Regions from separate parts of the Arthrobacter sp. E44 genome, predicted to be linked through region 1. Evidence: riboswitches for the same ligand, from Rfam matches in the RefSeq annotation. Region 1 holds a riboswitch; the other holds the start of a gene.
What was found. A riboswitch is a leader RNA that binds a small molecule or an ion and turns the genes downstream of it on or off. The one in region 1 is predicted to bind glycine.
Positions count from the first base shown of each region.

Region 2: another riboswitch for glycine. It lies ahead of gcvP (aminomethyl-transferring glycine dehydrogenase); the one in region 1 lies ahead of cycA (D-serine/D-alanine/glycine transporter).

Region 1 is NZ_JBHDJA010000021.1:47,437-54,827, forward strand. Features, by position in the region: gene gcvH (glycine cleavage system protein GcvH) at 1-133, opposite strand, end outside; gene gcvT (glycine cleavage system aminomethyltransferase GcvT) at 180-1,292, opposite strand; gene gcvP (aminomethyl-transferring glycine dehydrogenase) at 1,302-4,166, opposite strand; glycine riboswitch at 4,320-4,419, opposite strand; glycine riboswitch at 4,737-4,834, shown strand; gene cycA (D-serine/D-alanine/glycine transporter) at 4,988-6,499, shown strand; gene purU (formyltetrahydrofolate deformylase) at 6,496-7,391, shown strand, end outside.
Region 2 is NZ_JBHDJA010000005.1:29,039-36,429, reverse strand. Features, by position in the region: gene ACETK3_RS06220 (L-serine ammonia-lyase) at 1-321, opposite strand, end outside; gene gcvT (glycine cleavage system aminomethyltransferase GcvT) at 824-1,972, opposite strand; gene gcvP (aminomethyl-transferring glycine dehydrogenase) at 1,985-4,849, opposite strand; glycine riboswitch at 5,039-5,136, opposite strand; gene ACETK3_RS06205 (TetR/AcrR family transcriptional regulator) at 5,230-5,766, opposite strand; gene ACETK3_RS06200 (MFS transporter) at 5,851-7,391, shown strand, end outside.

The DNA of each region.
Region 1 (7,391 bases):
GGTCCACGTAGACAATGTCGCCCAGTGCTTCGGCGGCAACAGCGGACACACCAACCACGGACGGGCCGGAGCCGTCAGCGGCGATCCATTCGTGCTCGGCGGAGTACTTCAGTTCAGCGGCAACTTTAGCCATGGTGTTTTTCCTTAAGTTTGGTGTTCAAGAGTGGGAAGCGCCGGAGCTACTTTTGGCGCTTGTAGAACGGCAGGGCAACAACTTCGAAGGGCTCGGCTTTTCCACGGAGGTCCACGTCCAGCGCGGTGCCCAGCCCGGCGTGCTCGACGTCGACGTAGGCAAGCGCAACAGGGTAGCCAAGGCTCGGGCTGGGCTGGCCGGAGGTCACTTCGCCCACCACGTTGCCGTCCTTGAGGACCGGGTAGCCACCCCGGCCGGCGCGCCGGCCGAGGCCCTTCAGGCCGACGAGCTTGCGCTTGGAACCGGACTCTTTGGCTGCCTCAAGTGCGGCCCGGCCGATGAAGTCGCCTTCCTTGGACTTGAGCGCAACTACGGGGCCAAGGCCGGCGTCGAACGGTGAACGCTCAAGCGACAGCTCGTTGCCGTACAGCGGCATGCCGGCCTCAAGGCGGAGTGAGTCGCGCGATGCGAGGCCGCACGAAATGATGCCAAACTCTTCGCCGGCCTGGGCCACGGACTCCCACAGGGAAGCGGCGCCTTCATTCGGCAGGAAGAGCTCAAAGCCGTCTTCGCCGGTGTAGCCGGTGCGGGCCAGGATGACGTCCTGTCCTGCGATGGTCAGCTCGTTGAAGGCGTAGTACTTCAGGTCGGTGACCAGGGCGTGCTGGGATTCATCCGTGAGCTTGAGCAGGATGGCCTCGGCCTTGGGTCCCTGGACTGCGACGAGGGAGGTGGCCGCCGAAGCGTCCTCCACCTTCACATCGAAGTTGGCTGCCCGCTCGGCGAGCGCAGCCGCCACGGTGGGGGCGTTGCCGGCGTTGGGCACCACCAGGTACTTTTCGTCGCCAAAACGGTAGGTGATGAGGTCGTCGATGATGCCGCCGTCCTCGTTGCAGATCAGCGAGTACTTGGCCTTGCCATCCGCGATGGCGGACAACTTGCCCACCAGGGCGTAGTCCAGGAAAGCGCCGGCTTCGGGGCCGGTGACCCAGACTTCGCCCATGTGGGAGAGGTCGAACAGGCCCGCGGCTTTGCGGACGGCGTGGTGCTCGGCCAGTTCAGAGCCGTACTTGAGCGGCATCTGCCAGCCACCGAAGTCGGTGAAGGAGGCGCCCAGTTTCTTGTGCTCTTCATAAAGAGCCGTGTAGTTCTCAGTCATGGGGAATCCTTAGTTTTCGAACTCGGACAGCGGCGGGCAGGAGCAGATCAGGTTCCGGTCTCCACCGGCGCCGTCGATGCGCCCCACCGGCGGGAAGTACTTGTCCTGCTTGAGGTGGTGGACGGGGAAGGCAGCCTGCTCGCGCGGGTAGGCGCGGTCCCAGTTGGAGTTGACGACGGCGGACGCGGTGTGGGGTGCGTTGCGCAGCGGTGAGTCCTGGACAGTGAAGTCGCCGTTGGCCACCTGGTCGATTTCCTTGCGGATGGTGATCATGGCCTCGATGAAGCGGTCGATCTCGGCCAGGTCCTCGGACTCGGTCGGCTCCACCATCAGGGTGCCGGCGACCGGGAAGGCCAAGGTGGGGGCGTGGAAGCCGAAGTCGATGAGGCGCTTGGCGACGTCCTCCGCGGTGACGCCCGTCTTGGCGGTGAGCTCGCGCAGGTCCAGGATGCATTCGTGCGCAACGAGTCCGCCTTCACCGGTGTAGAGAACCGGGAAGTACTCGTTCAAACGAACGGCAACGTAGTTGGCTGCGAGCAAGGCTGCCTTGGTGGCCTCGGTCAGGCCCTCGCCGCCCATGAGCTTCACGTAGGCCCAGGAGATCGGCAGGACACCCGCGGACCCGAAGTTGGAGGCGCTGATGGCCACGCCGTGCCCTTCCTGGTGCGCTGCCTTATTGGCATCGCCGGGCATGAAGGGCGCCAAGTGCGCCTTGGCTGCAACCGGACCGACGCCGGGTCCGCCGCCGCCGTGGGGGATGCAGAAGGTCTTGTGCAGGTTCAGGTGGGACACATCGCCGCCGAACTTGCCGGGCTGGGCCAGGCCCACAAGGGCGTTCAGGTTGGCACCGTCAACGTAGACCTGGCCGCCGGCCGCGTGGACAGCCTCGCAGATCTCGGTCACGTCCGCGTCGTAGACGCCGTGGGTGGACGGGTAGGTGATCATGATCGCCGAGAGGACGTCCTTGTTCGCCTCGATCTTCGCGTACAGGTCCTCGTGGTCGATCGTGCCGTCGGCGGCCGTGGCAACGACGACGACCTTCATGCCGGCCAGGACGGCGGAGGCGGCGTTGGTGCCGTGGGCGGAGGCGGGGATCAGGCAGACGTTGCGCTGGGTGTCGCCGTTGGCACGGTGGTAGCCGCGGATGGCCAGCAAGCCGGCGAGCTCGCCCTGGGACCCGGCGTTGGGCTGGAGGGACACCTGGTCGTAGCCGGTGATTTCCGCCAGGTCGGCTTCCAAGCCGCTGATCAGTTCGCGCCAGCCTTCGGTCTGGGAGTCCGGGGCGAACGGGTGGATGGAGGCGAACTCGGGCCAGGAGATGGCTTCCATCTCGGCGGTCGCGTTCAGCTTCATGGTGCACGAGCCCAGCGGAATCATGGTGCGGTCCAGCGCCAGGTCGCGGTCTGAGAGCTTACGGATGTAGCGCAGCAGCTGCGTCTCGGACCGGTGGGTGTTGAACACCGGGTGCTGCATGTACTCGGAGGTCCGGAGTACCTCTGCGGGGAGGTCGAAGCCCTCGGCGTCCACCACCGGGCCGGCACCAAAGGCGACGGCGATCGCGGACAGGATTTCCGGCGTCGTGGTTTCATCCGTGGAGACACCGATGGTGTCGGCGTCGATGTAGCGCAGGTTGATGCCGCGCGCTTCAGCTGCGGTGATGACCTTTGCGGCCTTGCCGGGAACTGAGACGGTGACAGTGTCGAAGAACGTCTCGGTGGCCAGTTCCCGTCCGGCGGCCTTGAGGGTGGTGGCGAGGACGCGGGCGTTGTTGTGGACGCGCTCGGCGATGGCCTTCAGGCCGTCCGGGCCGTGGTAGACGGCGTAGAAGGAGGACACGATGGCCAGCAGCGCCTGCGCCGTGCAGATGTTGGACGTGGCCTTCTCGCGGCGGATGTGCTGCTCGCGGGTCTGCAGCGCCAGGCGGTAGGCCGGGAGGCCGGCGTCGTCCTTGGAAACACCCACCAGGCGGCCGGGCATGGAACGCTCCAGGCCCTTGGCCACGGCCATGTAGGCGGCGTGCGGGCCGCCGAAGAACAGCGGCACCCCGAAACGCTGGGTGGAGCCGACGGCGATGTCGGCACCCTGCTCGCCCGGAGGGGTGATCAGGGTCAGGGCCAGCAGGTCAGCGGCCACCGTCACCAGCGCGCCGCGCTCCTTCGCTTCGGCGATGACGCCGGCGTGGTTGAAGACGCGGCCGGAGACGCCGGGCTGCTGGAGCACGATCCCGTTGATCGCGCCTTCAGGGAGTCCCTTGGACAGGTCGGCGACCTCCACCTCGAAGCCGAGCGCCTCGGCGCGGCCCTTGACGATGGCGATGGTCTGCGGCAGGACGTCGGCGTCCAGCACGGTCTTGCCGTCGCGGGCGCCAGCGTTTTGGCCGCTGGCCTTATTGGCCCTGCGCATCATCAGTACGGCTTCGGCCACGGCGGTGGCTTCATCCAGCAGCGAGGCGTTGGCGATGGGCAGGCCCACCAGGTCCTGGACCATGGTCTGGAAGTTCAGCAGCGCCTCCAGCCGGCCCTGGGAAATTTCGGGCTGGTACGGCGTGTAGGAGGTGTACCAGGCAGGGGCTTCCAGGATGTTCCGTCGGATGACGGCAGGGGTGATGGTGTCGTAGTAGCCCTGGCCGATCATCTGCACGGCAGTCTTGTTCTTGGCGGCGAGCCTGCGCAGTTCCGCAAGCACCTCAACCTCGCTCAGGGCGCCCTTGAGCGCGAGCGGCTTGGACTGGCGGATCGAACTGGGGACAGCGATGTCCACCAGGCCGTCAACGCTGTCATAGCCAACGGCCTTGAGCATGGTGTCGACGTCAGCCTGGCGGCGTGCACCAATGTGCCGGTCCGCAAAGACAGACGGTTGGGATTGAATCGTCATGAGGAACTCCAGGTTTGGCCGGCCACGGGTGGCTCGGCATGGATCGGGTCCCTCCCCGCTCTGTATTGGACCTGAGAGATTCCGCAAACCCAGCCAGGGCCTGCTTGCACCGTCGGTGAGCGCTGCCGGAGCAGCACTGCTTTCCAGAGTCGCCTCGCCGTGACGGTACATGGGCCTGAGAGATTCCTGGGGAGGATTTGCTCCTACGGCGCCTGCCCGGTGATGGCCGGGAGAACTCTCCCGCCACAGCTCGAAAGGCTTATTGAAATATGGGTGATTCGGCTCACAAGTTACAGGATGGCGCCCCCGGAGAGCAAATCGGTCCGCCATGCAGCGCGCTGGCAAGTACAGGTGCGTTACGCGGCGACCGTAATGCCGGGCTTGACTTTTGTTCGTGACGGACGCCACACTGAACCCCGTGATCCGGCCGGGCAGCGGAACTGGCCCAAAGAACGCTGGGCGCTCCGTCGCCGGCTGTGATTACCGGAGGCCCCGAAATGCACCGTGCGGCTTGAAGTCCACAGCGGATGCACTCCGATAACTGAACACTGATTTACCAATTAACGCTTTTGACCTGCGGCGGGAGAGCCCTGCCGGTACGTTCAGCAGGCGCCGTAGGAGCAAACCCTCCCCAGGAAACTCTCAGGCCCACGTACCGCCGCGGTGAGGCAACTCTGGAAAGCAGCCAGGCCCTGTCCTGGCTCACCGACGGTGCAAGCACGCCATCCCGGCGCGTGGAAACTCTCAGGTCCCAGACAGAGCGGGGAGGAAATCCAATCTTTGCGACACCCCGGGTGCCGCTCGAACGATGGAGTTCCTCAATGACGACCCACTCCCCGACGTCCCCCGGAAGCGGAGCCCCGCACCTGGAGCGGCAGCTCAGCAACCGCCACATCCAACTGATCGCCATTGGCGGCGCAATCGGCACCGGCCTGTTCATGGGTTCCGGAAAGACCATTTCGGCAGCCGGCCCCTCGGTGATCTTCGTGTACATGATCATCGGCTTCATGCTGTTCTTCGTTATGCGTGCCATGGGCGAACTGCTGCTCAGCAACCTCAACTACAAGTCGTTCAGCGATTTCGCCGCAGACCTGCTGGGCCCCTGGGCCGGCTTCTTTACGGGCTGGACCTATTGGTTCTGCTGGGTCATCACCGGCATCGCTGATGTCATTGCCATCGCGGGCTACTCCCGTGAACTGTGGCCCGGGGTGCCCCTGTGGATCCCCGGCTTGGCCACCGTGGCCATCCTGCTCCTGCTGAACCTCACCACCGTCAAGGCCTTTGGCGAGACGGAGTTCTGGTTCGCTCTGATCAAGATCATTGCCATTGCAGCTCTGATCATTGTTGGCCTGTTCATGATCTTCACCGGTTTCCAGTCCGACGCCGGCCCTGCCACCTTCACCAACCTGTGGAGCCACGGCGGATTCTTCCCGAACGAGTTCATGGGCTTCGTGGCCGGCTTCCAGATCGCAGTCTTCGCCTTCGTGGGCATCGAACTGGTGGGCACCACCGCGGCCGAGGCCAAGAACCCTGAGCGGAACCTGCCCAAGGCCATCAACTCCATCCCCATCCGCGTGCTGCTCTTCTATGTAGGTGCCCTCATCATCCTGATGGCTGTCACCCCCTGGACCGAGTTCAGGGCAGGCCACAGCCCGTTCATCGCCATGTTCTCCCTGGCGGGCCTGGGTGCCGCCGCCACCGTGGTCAACCTCGTGGTGCTGAGCTCCGCAATGTCCTCCGCGAACTCCGGCATCTACTCAACCTCACGCATGGTCTTCGGCCTTGCACAGGAAGGCGACGCTCCGGACGTCTTTGGCAAACTGTCCCGGCGGAAGGTGCCCCAGAACGCACTGTTCCTCTCCTGCGTGCTGCTGCTGTCCGGCGTCGTCCTCATGTATGCGGGCCAGGACGTGGGCAAGGCCTTCGACATGGTGACCACTGTGTCCGCTGTCTGCTTTGTCTTTGTCTGGTCGATCATCCTGGCCAGCTACATCGCCTTCCGCCGCCGCCGGCCGCACCTGCACGACGCATCGAAGTTCAAGATGCCCGGCGGTATTGCCATGGTCTGGGTGGTCTTCGCCTTCTTCGGCTTCGTGATCTGGACCCTCACCACCCAGCCAGACACCCTGGTGGCCCTGCTGGTCACCCCGGTCTGGTTCATCCTGCTGGGCGCCGCATGGTTCGTCCTCCGCCGCCGGCCCGCACACCAGGCCCGTTTTGCCACGTTCCAGGCTGAACTGCAGGCAGACCAGGACTTCGCCGACGCCGCATCCGGCAAGGCTTCCCGTCCGGGTGCCGCCGCAGAAGTGGGGGAAGAGCGGGTCAAGCGGTGATCGGCACGGAAACCCGCACATCGCAGGCGGGCACGGCCGCGGCCGGACAGCGCCAGGCCATGGTTCCCGAAACCGGCAAGGAATTCGTGCTGACCTTCCATTGCCCGGATGCCCTTGGCATTGTCCAGGCGGTGGCGGCATACCTGCTGGAGCAGGAATGCTACATCGTGGACATCAAGCAGTTTGGCGACAGGGCAAGCGGCCGGTTTTTCATGCGCGTCCACGTCACCTCGCAGGTAGAGATGGAACTCGACCGCCTCCGCTCCGGTTTTGAGCAAGTGGCCCGGGAGTGGCGGATGGACTGGCGCCTGGAACGGCATGGCCGCAAGCAGCCCATCCTGGTGATGGTGTCCAAGTACGACCACTGCCTCAACGACCTCCTGTTCCGTGCCCGCAGTGGCGAGTTGCCCGTCCGAATTGCCGCCGTGGTGTCCAACCACCCGGACCTGGAACCCCTTGCCGCCTGGCACGGTGTTCCGTTCCATCACATTCCCGTGACCCCGGATACCAAGGCGGATGCTGAAGAGCGCCTGCTGGAGCTGGTAGACCACTACGCCGTGGAACTGGTGGTGCTGGCCCGCTACATGCAGGTACTCAGCGATGAAGCCACTACCCGACTCAGTGGCAAGGCCATCAACATCCACCACTCGTTCCTGCCCAGCTTCAAGGGTGCAAAGCCCTACCACCAGGCGTACGAGCGCGGCGTCAAAACGGTGGGCGCGACTGCTCACTACGTCAACTCGGAGCTGGACGAGGGACCCATCATCTCTCAGCAGGTGATCGAGGTGGACCATACGTATTCCGCCTCTGACCTGGTCACCGTTGGCCGCGACGCTGAATGCAAGGCACTTACCAATGCGGTGCGCTGGCATGCTGAAGGACGAATCGTTTT
Region 2 (7,391 bases), on a different contig from region 1:
GTACGGCAGCGGCACGGCACCGGCCAGGTTCAGGGTCCGGGTCTCCGCGATCGAGGCCAGCCGCTCCTCCACTTCCACGGGCAGGATCAACTCAGGATGGAACCCCTCCAACCCCAACAACACCGCGGTCATCGTCCCGTGCCCATGCCCCGTCGCCGCCAGCGAACCATACAAATCCACCCGCAAAGACGCCACGTCAGCCAGGACCCCAAGGCTTTTGAGTTCCTCCGCGAACACAGCAGCAGCCCGCATCGGCCCCACCGTATGAGACGACGACGGACCAATCCCGATCGAAAACAAATCAAAAACGCCAACAGCCATGTGCGTGGTTCCTAACTAAAACTATGATCCGGTGATGGTTGCCGGGCTGGAGCGGGCAGGACATCCTCTGCGTGCTCGGTCGCGAAGACGCCCGCTGAGCGGACGTGACGCTCCCTTAGACGCACGCTGCCGGATGCCCCACCCACTCCGAGCGGACACGGCACCAAAGCGCCCGGCTCCAGTAGGCAACGATCGGGCCGACAACGCTCGCGAGTGCCGGGGAAAGAGAAACACACACGTAGTCCGGTCCCTCCCACACTCTCTCGCCCGGAACGAATAACCCGCACGTAGTCCGCGCCCGCCCGGAAGCTGTGCGACGTCCCTTTGTCCGCCTTTTGCAACTCCCCCGGTCGCAACGTACGCACGAGGGGGCTGCGGAGCCGGACTTTTCGAAAGCCTGCGTCAAAGCGACGAAGGAGCAGCAGGCGTGAAAATGTCCGGTCCGCCGGTCCCGAAGTCGACCACGGCCACCGACGGGCCAAGGCGACCACGGAGAGGCACCTTACTTGACGCGGCGGTAGAACGGGAGGTCGACGACTTCGAAAGGCTCTGCCTTGCCGCGGAGATCAACGTCCAGGGCAGTGCCGGGTGCCGAGTGTTCGACGTCGACATAGGCCATGGCGATGGGGTACCCGAGGGTGGGCGAGGGCTGGCCAGAGGTAACTTCGCCGACGACTGCGCCATCCTTGAGGACAGGGTAGTGCGCGCGGCCGGCGCGGCGGCCCTGGCCCTTGAGGCCTACGAGGCGGCGGCCGGAGGCGCTGCCGGCGCCGGCTTCCTTTTTGGCTGCCAGCGCAGCCTTCCCCACGAAGTCGCCTTCCTTGGAGAGGGCGACGACGGCGCCCAGTCCGGCGGCGAATGGATCGCCCTGCAGCGACAGTTCGTTGCCGTACAGCGGCATGCCGGCTTCGAGGCGGAGGGAGTCGCGGGAGGCGAGCCCGGCGGGGATGAGTTCCCCTTCGTCGGCGATGGCGATCAACGCCTGCCACAGGGCGGGGGCATCGTCGTTGTCCAGGAAGATCTCGAACCCGTCCTCACCGGTGTATCCGGTGCGCGCAAGGAGGAGTTCCTTTCCTGCGCCGCTCACCAGGAAGGAAACCTCGACGGCGGCGTAGTACTTCAACTCCGTCACCAGCGAGTGCTGCGTGGCCGGGACCAGGCGCAGCAGCAGTTCCTGGGCCTTGGGCCCCTGCACCGCGATCAGGGATGTGCGGGCCGACGCATCGTCCACCACAACGTCGAAGTCGGCTGCCCGCTCGGCAAGGGCTGCAGCCACCACGACGGCATTGCCGGCATTGGGCACCACCAGGAAGACGTCGGTACCGTCCTGTGCAGCTGGACGGCGGTAGATGATGAGGTCGTCGATAATCCCGCCGTCCTCATTGCAGATCAGCGAGTACTTCGCTTTTCCCACGGCCATGGCGGAAATCTTGCCCACTAGCGCGTAGTCCAGGAAGGCGGCCGCGTCCGGGCCGGTCACCCAGACCTCACCCATGTGGGAGAGGTCGAACAGGCCCGCAGCTTTACGGACGGCGTGATGTTCGGCCAGTTCCGAGCTGTACTTGAGCGGCATCTGCCAGCCGCCGAAGTCGGTGAAGGATGCGTCCAGCTTCTTGTGTTCGTCGTACAGCGACGTGTAGTTCCCAGTCATGGTCGGCGGGCCTCAGTTCTCGAACTCGGAGAGCGGCGGGCAGGAGCAGATCAGGTTCCGGTCCCCGGCTGCGCCGTCGATGCGGCCCACCGGCGGGAAGTACTTGTCCTGCTTGTTGTGGGCTGGGAAGGCGGCCTGCTCGCGCGGGTAGGCGCGGTCCCAGTCGGAGCTGACGACGGCGGCTGCCGTGTGGGGTGCGCGGCGCAGGGGTGAATCCGCAACGGCAAAGTCGCCGTTGGCCACCTGGTCGATTTCCTTGCGGATGCTGATCATGGCCTCGATGAAGCGGTCGATCTCCGCCAGGTCCTCGGACTCGGTGGGCTCAACCATCAGCGTGCCCGCCACGGGGAAGGACAGGGTGGGGGCGTGGAAGCCGAAGTCGATCAGCCGCTTGGCAACATCCTCCGCCGTGACGCCGGTCCTGGCCGTGAGTTCGCGCAGGTCGAGGATGCACTCGTGGGCAACGAGGCCGCCTTCGCCGGTGTAGAGGACCGGGAAGTACTCGTTGAGCCGGGAGGCGACGTAGTTGGCAGCCAGCAGCGCGGACTTGGTGGCCTCGGTCAGCCCCTCCCCGCCCATCAGTTTCACGTAGGCCCAGGAAATGGGCAGCACGCCGGCCGAACCGAATCGGGAGGCGGAAATCGGCACGTCGGTGGCGCCGGAACCTGCGTTCCAGGTGGTCGCGTCACCGGGCATGAACGGTGCAAGGTGTGCCTTGGCTGCGACGGGGCCGACGCCGGGTCCGCCGCCGCCGTGCGGGATGCAGAAGGTCTTGTGCAGGTTCAAGTGGGACACATCGCCGCCGAACTTGCCCGGCTGGGCGAGCCCAACGAGCGCGTTCAGGTTGGCGCCGTCGATGTAGACCTGGCCGCCGGCGGCGTGCACGGCGTCGCAGACCTCACGGACGTCGCCGTCATAGACGCCGTGGGTGGACGGGTAGGTGATCATGATGCAGGACAGGGCGTCCTTGTTCGCTTCGATCTTGGCCGTCAGGTCGCCGTGGTCGATGGTGCCGTCAGCGGCGGTGGCCACGACGACGACCTTCATGCCGGCCAGCACGGCGGAGGCGGCGTTGGTGCCGTGCGCCGAGGCCGGGATCAGGCAGATGTTGCGCTGCTGGTCGCCGCGGGAGTGGTGGTAGCCGCGGATCGCCAGCAGACCGGCGAGTTCACCCTGCGAGCCGGCATTGGGCTGGATGGACACCTGGTCGTAGCCCGTGATGGCGGTCAGGTCCGCTTCAAGGTCGGCGATCAGTTCACGCCAGCCGGCCGTCTGGGAGTCCGGCGCGAACGGGTGGATGGAGGCGAACTCCGGCCAGGAAATGGCTTCCATCTCGGCCGTGGCGTTCAGCTTCATGGTGCATGAGCCCAGCGGAATCATGGTGCGGTCCAGGGCCAGGTCACGGTCCGAGAGCTTACGGATGTAGCGCAGCAGCTGCGTCTCAGACCGGTGGGTGTTGAACACCGGGTGCTGCAGGTAGTCGGAGGAACGCTCGACGGCGGCCTCCAGCCCGAAGCCCTCGCCGCCGCCAACGGAACTCCCGGAAACGGTGGCGCCAAAGATGTCGCCCACCTGGGCGACGATGGCCGGCGTCGTGGTTTCATCAAGGGCGATGCCCACGGTGTCGGCGTCGATGCTGCGCAGGTTAATGCCCCGGGCCTCGGCGTCGGCGATGACGGCGGCAGCGCGGCCGGGGACGCGGACCGTCAGGGTGTCGAAGAAGCTCGCGTGCAGGACCTCAACACCGGCAGCCGTAAGCGAGGCCGCCAGGGTACGGGCGTGGCTGTGCGCCGTTACGGCAATTGCCTTGAGGCCGTCCGGGCCGTGGTAGACGGCGTACATGGACGCGACGATGGCCAGCAGCGCCTGGGCTGTGCAGATGTTGGACGTGGCCTTCTCGCGGCGGATGTGCTGCTCACGGGTCTGCAGCGCCAGGCGATAGGCGGGAACACCGGCGTCGTCCTTGGAGACACCCACCAGGCGGCCGGGCAGCGAACGCTCCAGGCCCTTGCGGACGGCCATGTAGGCGGCGTGCGGGCCGCCGAAGAACAGCGGCACACCAAAACGCTGGGCGGAACCCACGGCGATGTCGGCGCCCTGCTCGCCCGGAGGAGTGATCAGGGTCAGTGCCAGCAGGTCCGCTGCCACCGTGACCAGGGCGCCGCGCTCCTTGGCGGCACTGATGACTGCGGACTGGTCCCAGACGCGTCCGGAAACGCCGGGCTGCTGCAGCACGATGCCGTTGATGTCGCCTTCGGGCAGGCCCTGGGACAGGTCGGCGACCTCCACCTCGAAGCCCAGCGCCTCGGCGCGGCCCTTCACGATGGCAATGGTCTGGGGCAGGACGTCGGCGTCCAGCACGGTCTTGCCGTCGGCGGCGGGCTTGGCCTTGTTCGCGCGGCGCATCAGGAGCACGGCCTCGGCCACGGCGGTGGCTTCATCCAGCAGCGAGGCGTTGGCGATGGGCAGGCCCACCAGGTCCTGCACCATGGTCTGGAAGTTCAGCAGGGCCTCGAGCCGGCCCTGGGAGATCTCCGGCTGGTAAGGGGTGTAAGCGGTGTACCAGGCCGGGGACTCAAGGATGTTGCGGCGGATCACCGGCGGAGTGACGGTATCGAAGTACCCCTGGCCGATCAGCTGCACGGCCGTCTTGTTCTTCCCGGCAAGCTTCCGAAGCTCCGTGAGGACCTCGACCTCGCTGAGGGCGTCCTGGAGGCGGAGGGCGGTTTCCTGGCGGATGACCTTGGGAACGGCCGTGTCAACCAGGGAATCGACCGTGTCGTAGCCCACGGCTTTGAGCATGGTGTCGACGTCGGCCTGGCGGCGGGCGCCGATATGGCGGTCTACGAAGGTGGTGGAGGCTGGGGTAACCGACACGAAGGAACTCCATTTACTCAGGCGGCGCAGGGTACGCCACAGCTATTCGGGTTCCTCCCCGCTCTGTATTGGACCTGAGAGTTTCCGCGGAGCCTGCCCGGCAGGACCCGCTTGCACCGTCGGTGAGCACGGCAGTTCTTTCGCTCCCCAAGGGAAGAAGGACAACTGCCTGCTGCTTTCCAGAGGCGCCTCGCCGCGGCGGTACAGGGGCCTGCGAGATTCCTGGGGAGGATTTGCTCCTACGGCGCCTGCCTGTACTTCCGGCAGAACTCTCCCGCCGCAGATCAAAGGCTATTCACTTGTTGGCCGTGACGGCCGGTGGCGGCCCTCACAACTCTCCATTGTCCTACGCACCCACCCCTCCCGGCAAATGGCAAATCCTACCTGCGGAGCCGCTCCAGGGCGGCGAGGAGTTCCTCCACGTCAGCGGCGGCTCCCCCCGCCGGCGCGGGGGCCACCGACAGCATTGCGTTGAAGTAGAGGCCATCACCCATATAGAGAACTGCCTTCGCCAAGCCCGGACCGACATCCGCCGCAATCTCGTCCAACCAGCGCTGCTGGATGGCCGCGAACCGGCGCCGTGTCTCCTGATGCGCCACCTCGGCAAGCCTGGTGGCGGCGACGATGGCCCTGTCCAGCGGCGTGTCCGCCCATACCGAGGAACGGATGAAGTACGCCGCCGCGCCTTCATCGGCCGAGGCCATGGCATCGGCGTCTTCCCGGGCAAGGCCCTCCAGTCGGTCCAGCAGCACGGCAATGAGCGCTTCCTTGTTGGGAAAGTGGTAGAGCAGGCCGCCCTTCGACACGCCGGCCTTCCGGGCTACGGCGTCAAGGGTGGCAGCGCGCTCCCCCACCTCGATCAACAGGGACTCGAAGGCATCAAGGACCGCGTCGCGGGCTACAGGCTTTCGGGGCATGCTTCCCATCATGCCCTTCCCCGGGCGGGAAGACGGAACCGGCAGCCATTTCAAACTATACCGTCCGGACGGTATAGTTATTTCATGACGACTTTCACCAGCCCTGCGCCCACAGGCGCGGACAAGAACGCCCCGCGGCAGCCGTGGCGTGACTGGCTGGCGCTGGCCCTGCTGATGTTTCCCGTGCTCCTGGTCGCCGTGGACAACACCGCGCTGACCTTCGCACTGCCGGCCATTGCGCGCGCCCTGGAACCCACCGGGGTGCAGCTGCTCTGGATCGTGGACGCCTATCCCCTGGTACTGGCCGGCCTGCTGGTATCCATGGGGAGCCTCGGCGACCGGATCGGGCGCCGGAGGCTCCTGGTCATGGGCAGCCTCGGCTTCGCCGCGATCTCTGCCGCCACGGCCTTTGCCCCCACACCGGAGTGGCTGATCGCCGGCCGTGCAACCCTGGGCTTCTTCGGGGCCATGCTGATGCCGTCCACGCTGTCGCTGATCCGCAACATCTTTCCCGAGCCCAACCGCCGGCGGCTTGCCGTCGCCATCTGGGCTGCGGGATTCTCCGGCGGCGCGGCCCTGGGACCCATTTTCGGCGGCTGGCTGGTGGAGCACTTTTGGTGGGGTGCGGTCTTCCTTGTAGCGGTCCCCCTCATGATTCCCCTGCTGGTGCTGGCGCCGGCACTGGTCCCGGAGTCGAAGGATCCCGCGCCGGGGAAGGTGGACATCCCGAGCATCCTGCTGTCCATGCTGGTCATGGTGCCCGTGGTGTACGGCATCAAGGCAGTTGCCACGGAAGGGCCGGGCGCAGCAGGTCTGGGGGCGATTGCCTTTGGCCTGGCGATGGGGGCGGTGTTCGTGCAGCGGCAGCGGCGCCTGGAGCACCCGCTGCTGGACATGTCCCTGTTCCGCAACAGGGTATTCAGCATGGCCATTGCCGCCAACATCCTGGCCCTGTTTTCCTTCAACGGGTTCATCCTGTTCCTTGCCCAGCACCTGCAGCTCCTCGAAGGAATGAGCCCCTCCGCGGCAGGAGTTGCCATGGTCCCCGCGCTGGCGGCCACGGTGGTGGCAGGCCTGGTGGTGGTGCCGCTGGTCCGCAAGGTCCGGCCCGGGTACGTGGTGGCTGCGGGGCTGGCGTTCAGCGCTGCAGGCTACAGCATGGTGACGTTCGGAAACCACGACGGCGGCCCGTCGCTGCTGCTGGCAGCCCTCCTGGTCCTGGCGCTGGGCGTGGGCACGGCGGAGACCATCTCCAACGACCTCATCCTGGGTGCCGCCCCGCCGGCAAAGTCAGGGGCCGCCGCGGCGATTTCCGAAACGGGCTACGAGGTGGGCTCACTGCTGGGGACAGCTGTCCTGGGATCCATCCTGACAGCCTCCTACCAGCAAAACCTTCGGCTGCCGGCAGGCCTGGAGGGCACACTGCCCGGGCCTGTCCTGCACAACGCCGGAGAAACACTGGCGGGCGCGGTGGAGGCGGCCAACCTCCTGCCCGCATCGCTCGCTGGAGCGGTCCTGGACGCTGCCGCCGCGGCGTTCGATTCCGGGGTGCACGTGACTGCGGCGATTGGGCTGGTACTGATGGCGGCGGCGGCAGTCCTCGCCGCCGTCGTGCTTCGCAAAGC